DNA from 2 places in the Agrobacterium sp. NPDC058088 genome. Region 1 is predicted to be linked to the other one. Evidence: riboswitches for the same ligand, from Rfam matches in the RefSeq annotation. Region 1 holds a riboswitch; the other holds the start of a gene.
What was found. Region 1 has a riboswitch for FMN ahead of ribB (3,4-dihydroxy-2-butanone-4-phosphate synthase). Riboswitches for the same ligand answer to the same signal wherever they lie in the genome.

Region 1 (3,898 bases):
GAGCCGACCGCTGGCGTGGATGTGGCGTTGCGCCGCGACATGTGGAACGTCGTCGCCGATCTACGCTCCAGAGGCGTCACCATCATCCTCACCACCCATTACATCGAGGAGGCGGAAGAAATCGCCGACCGGGTGGGTGTCATCAATGGCGGCGAATTGCTGCTGGTGGAGGAAAAGACGGCGCTGATGAAGAAACTCGGCCGCAAGCAGCTTTTCCTCGCGCTTTCCCAGCCTGTGGAGACGTTGCCGGAAAGCCTTGCGCCCTTTGGACTGACGCTGTCCGAGGACGGATGCACCATCACCTATGAAATCGAGGATAATGGCGAGCAGGGCCGCATTGCCGATGTTCTCAGCGCTCTTTTCGCCGCCGACATCCATTTCAAGGATATTTCCACGCGGCAGAGCTCGCTTGAGGATATCTTCGTTTCGCTGGTGGGAGGCCAGAAATGAATTTCGAAGCCATGAAGTCCATCTACCTGTTTGAGATGGCGCGCACCCGCCGCACCCTGTTGCAGAGCGTCATTTCGCCTGTCATTTCCACCTCGCTTTATTTCATCGTGTTCGGAACGGCGATCGGTTCGCGGATTCAGGAGGTTGGTGGAGTTTCCTATGGCGCGTTCATAACGCCCGGCCTCATCATGCTGACGCTTCTGACGCAATGTATCAGCAACGGCTCCTTCGGCATCTATTTTCCCAAATTTACCGGCACGGTTTATGAGATATTGTCCGCGCCCGTGTCGATGACGGAAATCGTCGCTGGTTACGTTGGCGCGGCGGCGACCAAGGGGTTGATGATCGGCACGATCATCCTGATAACCGCATCGTTCTTCGTGGATATCACCATTGCGCACCCTTTCATGATGATCCTGTTTTTCGTGCTGACGGCTGTCAGTTTCAGCCTGTTCGGCTTCATCATCGGTATTTGGGCGTCGAATTTCGAGCAGCTGAACCTCATTCCCATGTTGGTCGTGCCACCGCTGACCTTCCTTGGCGGCAGCTTCTATTCCATCGACATGCTGCCGCCCTTCTGGCAGACGGTCAGCCACTTCAACCCGGTGCTTTATCTTATCAGCGGTTTTCGCTGGAGCTTCTACGAGATCGCCGACGTCAATCCCATCATCAGTCTGGCGATGATCACGCTGTTTCTGGCGGTCTGTCTCGGCGTTGTCGGCTGGATGTTCAAGACGGGGTATCGGCTGCGCAACTGACAGCCAGTTTGTTTCGGACCCTGTTCCATCAGATCGACGCCCGGCGCTTGCCGGGCGTTTTCGTATTCGGGACACAGTGCGTGCAGATCAGGCGACCTGCTTCTGCGCCACCTCTTCGACGATCTCACCCTTCAGATAGGAAACCAGATCCTTGATGGTTACGATGAGCAGGCCATGGCGTTCGGCGAAGAGCCTGAGCTGAGGCAGGCGGGCCATGGTGCCGTCATCATTGGCTATTTCGCAGATGGTGCCGCAAGGGTATTTTCCGGCAAGACGGCAGAGATCAACGGCCGCTTCGGTATGGCCGGTGCGGCCGAGAACGCCTTCCGGGTTGGCGCGCAGCGGGAAAATGTGGCCCGGGCGGGCGAAATCATCCGGGCGCGAAACCTCCGATACCAGCGCGCGTACGGTGTTTGCGCGGTCGGTGGCGGAAATGCCCGTCGTGGTACCTGGGATGTAATCCACGGACACGGTGAAGGCCGTCTTCATGGATTCGGTGTTGCGCGGCACCATCAGCGGAATGTCGAGCGCATCGAGGCGCTCGCCCGGCATGGCGACGCAGATCAGCCCGCGTGCATGGTTCATCATGAAGGCGATCTGCTGTGGCGTCATGCTGTCGGAGGCGGCGATGATATCGCCTTCGTTTTCGCGGTCTTCGTCGTCGACGACAATCACCATCTCGCCACGGGAAATGGCGGCGATGGCGTCTTCAATCTTGGCAATGGTCATTTTCTTTCAAGCCTTTCAAGGGTTATGCCGTTTTGCGGCATTTTCGCGCTTCACGAAGCGCCAAATATCCCTTGGGCGAACAATGCATTTCGAGCCCGCTACACGCGGGTATCCGATGCCTTGTCCTCTTCCATCCGGACTATACCGTCGGCTCCGGCCTCTCACCGGATCTGCTGACCTTCCGGCTTTGGAGACCGGAAGCGCTCGCGGGCTCCGGGAATATCCCGATACCGCCGGTGGGGAATTGCACCCCGCCCTGAGAACAAGCTCAACATAAATTATCAAATGAGAGGGAATCAAGAGGCAATGCTTTGCCGGATTCTACTTACGCGAAATTCATACCCCCATTATCGTCGAAACGGGGTATTTCTTTCCGGCGCCGTGTGGCGGGGGGAGTGCAGTCCGGGAGGGCTGGCCCTATCGGTCGCGCAGCCGCAATTCGTCGGTCTGCATCTGCAGCGAACCGAGCGTGGAGAGGTAGCTCATGCCGAGCAGGCTCTGGCCCAGTTGCCCATCCTGGGCAACGAGGGCGGGAATGTTGCGTCGGGTGATCGGGCCGATGCCGATTTCGGACAGGGTGACGGGTGCTGCTGCCGTGCGGCCGTTCGCAGTCATCACAGGCACGGTATAACGCAGGCCTCTCGTATCAATGCCGATTGCGTCTGCGTCGGCATTGGCGAGCACCACCGAGCTTGCGCCGGTATCGACCAGCATATGGATCGTCTTGCCTTCGACGGTGACATTCGCCTCGAAATGGCCGCTCATTGATTTATGCAGCACGATTTCCTGTTCGCCACCCGATGTCGTCACCACCACGGCGCGGCCGGGCATGAGGCCGCTCAGCAATCGGTCGCCGAAGGATTGCAGGTCGTAGCGATAGAGATAGAGCGAGGCGAGACCAAGGATGATGACCAGCCAGGCGGCGAGTTGGCGGATTACGGTACCGAGGCTGCCGCGCCTTCCCGCCAGAATGCCGGCCGACAGGAGGCCGGCGATGGGCAGAAGATAGAGGACCTGGGCGAATTGATCATTGTCGATACCGAGCGTCCGGCCGCCGTCGTGATTGATGAGCAGCAGGCCAAGGCCGACGGCCAGCAGAAGGAGAACGATGGTCAGCCTGTTCATGCGGTATGTGTCTCCTCGGCGGTCTTGCTCAAATTTTCCAGTCTCTGCGGCAGCGCCCGCATGATCGTGCGGCGTTTCTCGTCGCCAAAGCCCGCCCAGCCGCCGATTTCATCCAGCGTGCGGCCACAACCGATGCAGAGGCTGTTGGTCGCGTCCAGGCGGCAGATATGGATGCAGGGTGTTTCCATGGCGTTCTATATCAGGCCGTCACGCCGCAAGGGCAAGGGCGACGAGGGTAACGATCTCCGTGATCTGCTGGCAGGCGCCGATAGTGTCGCCGGTATGGCCGCCAATCTTGCTTTCGCAAAGCCGGCCGAACAGCACAGCCGCAAGGACGGCAGCGGCCAGCACGAATGCAATGGCAACAAGCGGCAGGGCGTGCAGCGTGAAAAGCAGGAAGAGCAGCAAACCCGCCACCATCGCGATGTTTCGTTCACTTTCGCCGGGCTGGCCGGCGTCGGCGGCGATGCCGGAGGTCTTGGCGCGGGGCAGGGCCTGCCAGTGCCACACCATCAGGGCGCGGCTGAGGACGAGTGCGGCAATCAGGCAGGCGGCGGCGGTTTTTCCCGGCAGGGTCTCGACCAGCGATGCGAGTGCGGTAGCGCGTAGCGCGAAGGACAGAACCATCGCGATGGTGCCATAGCTGCCAATGCGGCTGTCCTTCATGATCTCAAGGGTGCGGGCCTTGTCCTTGCCGCTGCCGAAACCGTCAGCCGTGTCGGCCAGCCCGTCCTCATGCAATGCACCTGTGATGAGCGCCGTCAGGCCGATGGCAAGCCAGCCGGTGAGCTCAGGCGATGCGTCGAAACCTGCGAAAATCACCACCAGGAAAGCGG
Region 2 (3,898 bases), on a different contig from region 1:
GCCGTTCGCGGTCAGCCTCGGCTTCGGCATTGATCCGGGCGCGGTCATTTTCCTGGAACACTTGCAGCGCGCCGATCATCTCCCCGATCTCATTGTCGGTTTTGGCGAGCTTCAGATGTGTATCGGACTCCCCCCTGGCCAGCCGCGCCATTGCCTGCGCGACTTGCATCATCGGCCGTGCAACGGACCGGACCATGAAGAACGCAATAGCCATAGCCAGTAAGAGGCTGAACAAACCAGCACCCCACATCCAGGACGTACCCTGATTGCCCTGAAGCTCGGATTTCGACGCAATTTCGCCCGCAATCTCGACAATGCCATCGGTGACGCTCTTTGACGTCGAGACGACCAGCGAGGCTTGCTGATCAAACGATGCCAAATTCGTCTTCAAGGCGTTGAAGGTCTCGTTCAGCTGGGCAAGGCTGGCGGTCATATCATTGCCGGACGTCTTGGCAAGCATGCCGCCCAAAGCTTGCGCCTTTTTCAGGCCTGCAGTGACGGTCACGGCGGCGTCATCGGATGGTCGGAGGCGATATCGCTCGACTTGAACCAGGGTATCCTTTAACACATTGGCGAAGTTGCGTGCAGTTCCGGACACGATACGCGCTTTGGATCGCGCGTTGTCCTTCTCGCTTTTGGAAGCCAGTTCCGTTTCTGCCGATATGCGTAGCGCTTCGTTAAGCTTCTGAGAAGCAGCAGAACTTCTAGTGAAAAGCGCAAAGTCGTACGTCGATGACAAAGCGGCGCCGTTGTCCTTGGACAGGGCCGTCTGGATCTCCGCGAAGGTGCTTGCCAGGCTGCTGACGATCGGCTGGATGTTTGGTGTTCCACCAAGCTTAACAACTTCAGCCAGGCTGACCTCGGCACGAGCCATAGGTTCTGCGATCTGATCGGGCGATATCTGGTTACCCAAAGCGGAGGCTTTTACCAGTGCCAGTTCGACAGCATTCATTGCGTTGCTGAAAATGCCGGCGTTTTGGATGAGGATGCGGATGGTATTCAGAGTTATCAATGCGTTGTTCGAATTGGTCTCGGCTTGGTTGGCGATATCCTGGGCACTCTTTTCAGCCTGCTCGGCCAAGGAGACCAAGCTTCCGGTCGCATCGCGCAGAGCAACGCCTGCGTTCTGAACCGCGTCCTGGGATATTGCGAGAGCTTTGACCGCATTCGACATCATCGAGATGCCATCCGAGAGCTGCGAGCCTTGTTCTTTTGACAGCGCCAGAGAATTGAGCGTCGTCTGCGCCGTCTCGAGGGCGCTGGTCGCTTCATCGATGCGCTTCGGTTCTTTACCGACAAGATACTGAATAATAGCGCCTTCAGCCTGATTGGCTCCAATAAGTACCTTTGACGTATCCACTGTCTGAGATACGGCGCCTGCCAGGCTTCCGATACCTCTAATTCCGACAAATGCCACCAGGAGAACCGATATGAGCAATAAAGCCATCCCACTCGACGTTCTGAAACCGATAGATTTCGCTTTTTGGGACAATTTCATGCTCTAACCTCTCTCCCGCAGCGTAACGTCGCCCAAGCACCCATTTAATGCTAAGGAGAATGGATAAAAAAGTGCTTAAATGCTCTTGAGAAGATCAGAAACGCAAAAGGGCACAGTATACTGCCGACGCTTTCTTTTCATGCGCAAGGCCTGCGTGAGGTCATTGCCTCTTGATTCCCTCTCATTTGATAATTTATGTTGAGCTTGTTCTCAGGGCGGGGTGCAATTCCCCACCGGCGGTATCGGGATTTTCCCGGAGCCCGCGAGCGCTTCCGGTCTCCAAAGCCGGAAGGTCAGCAGATCCGGTGAGAGGCCGGAGCCGACGGTATAGTCCGGATGGAAGAGGACAAGGCATCGGATACCCGCGTTTAGCGGGCTCGAATTGCATTGTTCGCCCAAGGGATATTTGGCGCTTCGTGAAGCGCGAAAATGCCGCAAAACGGCATAACCCTTGAAAGGCTTGAAAGAAAATGACCATTGCCAAGATTGAAGACGCCATCGCCGCCATTTCCCGTGGCGAGATGGTGATTGTCGTCGACGACGAAGACCGTGAAAACGAAGGCGATATCATCGCCGCCTCCGACAGCATCACGCCACAGCAGATCGCCTTCATGATGAACCATGCACGCGGGCTGATCTGCGTCGCCATGCCGGGCGAGCGCCTCGATGCGCTCGACATTCCGCTGATGGTGCCGCGCAACACCGAATCCATGAAGACGGCCTTCACCGTGTCCGTGGATTACATCCCAGGCACCACGACGGGCATTTCCGCCACCGACCGCGCAAACACCGTACGCGCGCTGGTATAGGAGGTTTCGCGCCCGGATGATTTCGCCCGCCCGGGCCACATTTTCCCGCTGCGCGCCAACCTGGAAGGCGTTCTCGGCCGCACCGGCCATACCGAAGCGGCCGTTGATCTCTGCCGTCTTGCCGGAAAATACCCTTGCGGCACCATCTGCGAAATAGCCAATGATGACGGCACCATGGCCCGCCTGCCTCAGCTCAGGCTCTTCGCCGAACGCCATGGCCTGCTCATCGTGACCATCAAGGATCTGGTTTCCTATCTGAAGGGTGAGATCGTCGAAGAGGTGGCGCAGAAGCAGGTCGCCTGATCTGCACGCACTGTGTCCCGAATACGAAAACGCCCGGCAAGCGCCGGGCGTCGATCTGATGGAGCAGGGTCCGAAACAAACTGGCGGTCAGTTTCGCAGCCGATACCCCGTCTTGAACATCCGGCCCACCACGCCGAGGCAGAGCGCCAGAAACAAAAAACCTACCAGCAGCAGAAACCGCCATCCACCAGCAAATCGACACCCGTCACGAAGCTCGCTGCATCTGACAGCAGGAAGATCGCCGGACCGACCATCTCATCCACGCCTGCCATGCGCTGCATTGGCGTCTGCTCTTCGAACAGCTTGGTCTGATGCACCATTTCCGGTCGGGTATTCATCGGCGTTGCCGTATAACCCGGCGAGATGGTGTTAACGCGGATGCCGCGACCCACCCACTCCATCGCCATGGATTTCGACATGTGGATGACGCCTGCCTTCGAGGCATTGTAGTGGCACTGCATCAGCCCGCGATTGACGATGACGCCGGACATGGAAGCGATGTTGACGATTGCGCCGCGCCCGTTCTTCAGCATGGCGTTGGCTTCCGCCTGGCAGGACAGGAAAACGCCCTTCAGATTGATGTCCATCATCGTCTGGAACTGGCTTTCCTCCATCTCCTCGGCAGGATTGGCATTGGCGATGCCGGCCGCATTGACGGCGATTGAAAGCGCGCCAAGCTCGGCCTCAGTACGCGCAACCGCTTCAGTCAACGCCTCTTTGCTGGTGACGTCAGCCGCAATCTGGACAGACTTGCGGCCGGCTTTGGCGATGAAGTCGGCCGTCTGCGCCAGACCGTCATCGGTGCGGCGGTCGAGCAGCGCGACATTCGCGCCGGACTGGGCAAGCCCCATGGCGATCCGCTGGCCGATGCCGGAACCGGCGCCGGTGACGAGCGCCACCTGGCCGGAGAGATCGAACAGTTTCGGCGCATTGAGGGTGATGGTGGACATCTTTATTTCCTTCTTCAGATGGTTGCCAGTTCCATGACCGAGACATCGTTTGCTTCGTCGCGGTTGAGGATGCCGGCCTGTTTTCCCTGCGCGAGCACGAGGATGCGGTTGGAAACGCCCAGCACTTCCTCCAGATCGGAACTGACGACGATAACGGCAACGCCGCTTTTCGCCAGACCGACGATGATATCGTAAATGCCAGCCCGCGCGCCGACATCAATGCCGCGCGTCGGCTCGTCCAGCACGACAACGCGGGGATTGCGGGCAAGCCATTTGGCAATCACCACCTTCTGCTGGTTGCCGCCCGAAAGATCAGAGGCCGGCTGTTCGCTGCGCCC

Region 2: it holds a riboswitch for FMN, as region 1 does, so the genes downstream of both, ribB (3,4-dihydroxy-2-butanone-4-phosphate synthase) here and ribB (3,4-dihydroxy-2-butanone-4-phosphate synthase) in region 1, are expected to answer to the same signal.

The regions. Positions count from the first base shown of each region.
Region 1 is NZ_JBHVSU010000001.1:652,014-655,911, forward strand. It holds gene ACFVTJ_RS03205 (ABC transporter ATP-binding protein) at 1-450, shown strand, start outside; gene ACFVTJ_RS03210 (ABC transporter permease) at 447-1,208, shown strand; gene ribB (3,4-dihydroxy-2-butanone-4-phosphate synthase) at 1,296-1,937, opposite strand; FMN riboswitch at 2,056-2,205, opposite strand; gene ACFVTJ_RS03220 (TIGR02281 family clan AA aspartic protease) at 2,355-3,062, opposite strand; gene ACFVTJ_RS03225 (DUF1289 domain-containing protein) at 3,059-3,250, opposite strand; gene ACFVTJ_RS03230 (adenosylcobinamide-GDP ribazoletransferase) at 3,270-3,898, opposite strand, start outside.
Region 2 is NZ_JBHVSU010000006.1:178,501-182,398, forward strand. It holds gene ACFVTJ_RS17625 (methyl-accepting chemotaxis protein) at 1-1,498, opposite strand, end outside; FMN riboswitch at 1,701-1,850, shown strand; partial or broken gene ribB (3,4-dihydroxy-2-butanone-4-phosphate synthase) at 1,969-2,610, shown strand; gene ACFVTJ_RS17635 (SDR family oxidoreductase) at 2,772-3,560, opposite strand; gene ACFVTJ_RS17640 (sugar ABC transporter ATP-binding protein) at 3,575-3,898, opposite strand, start outside.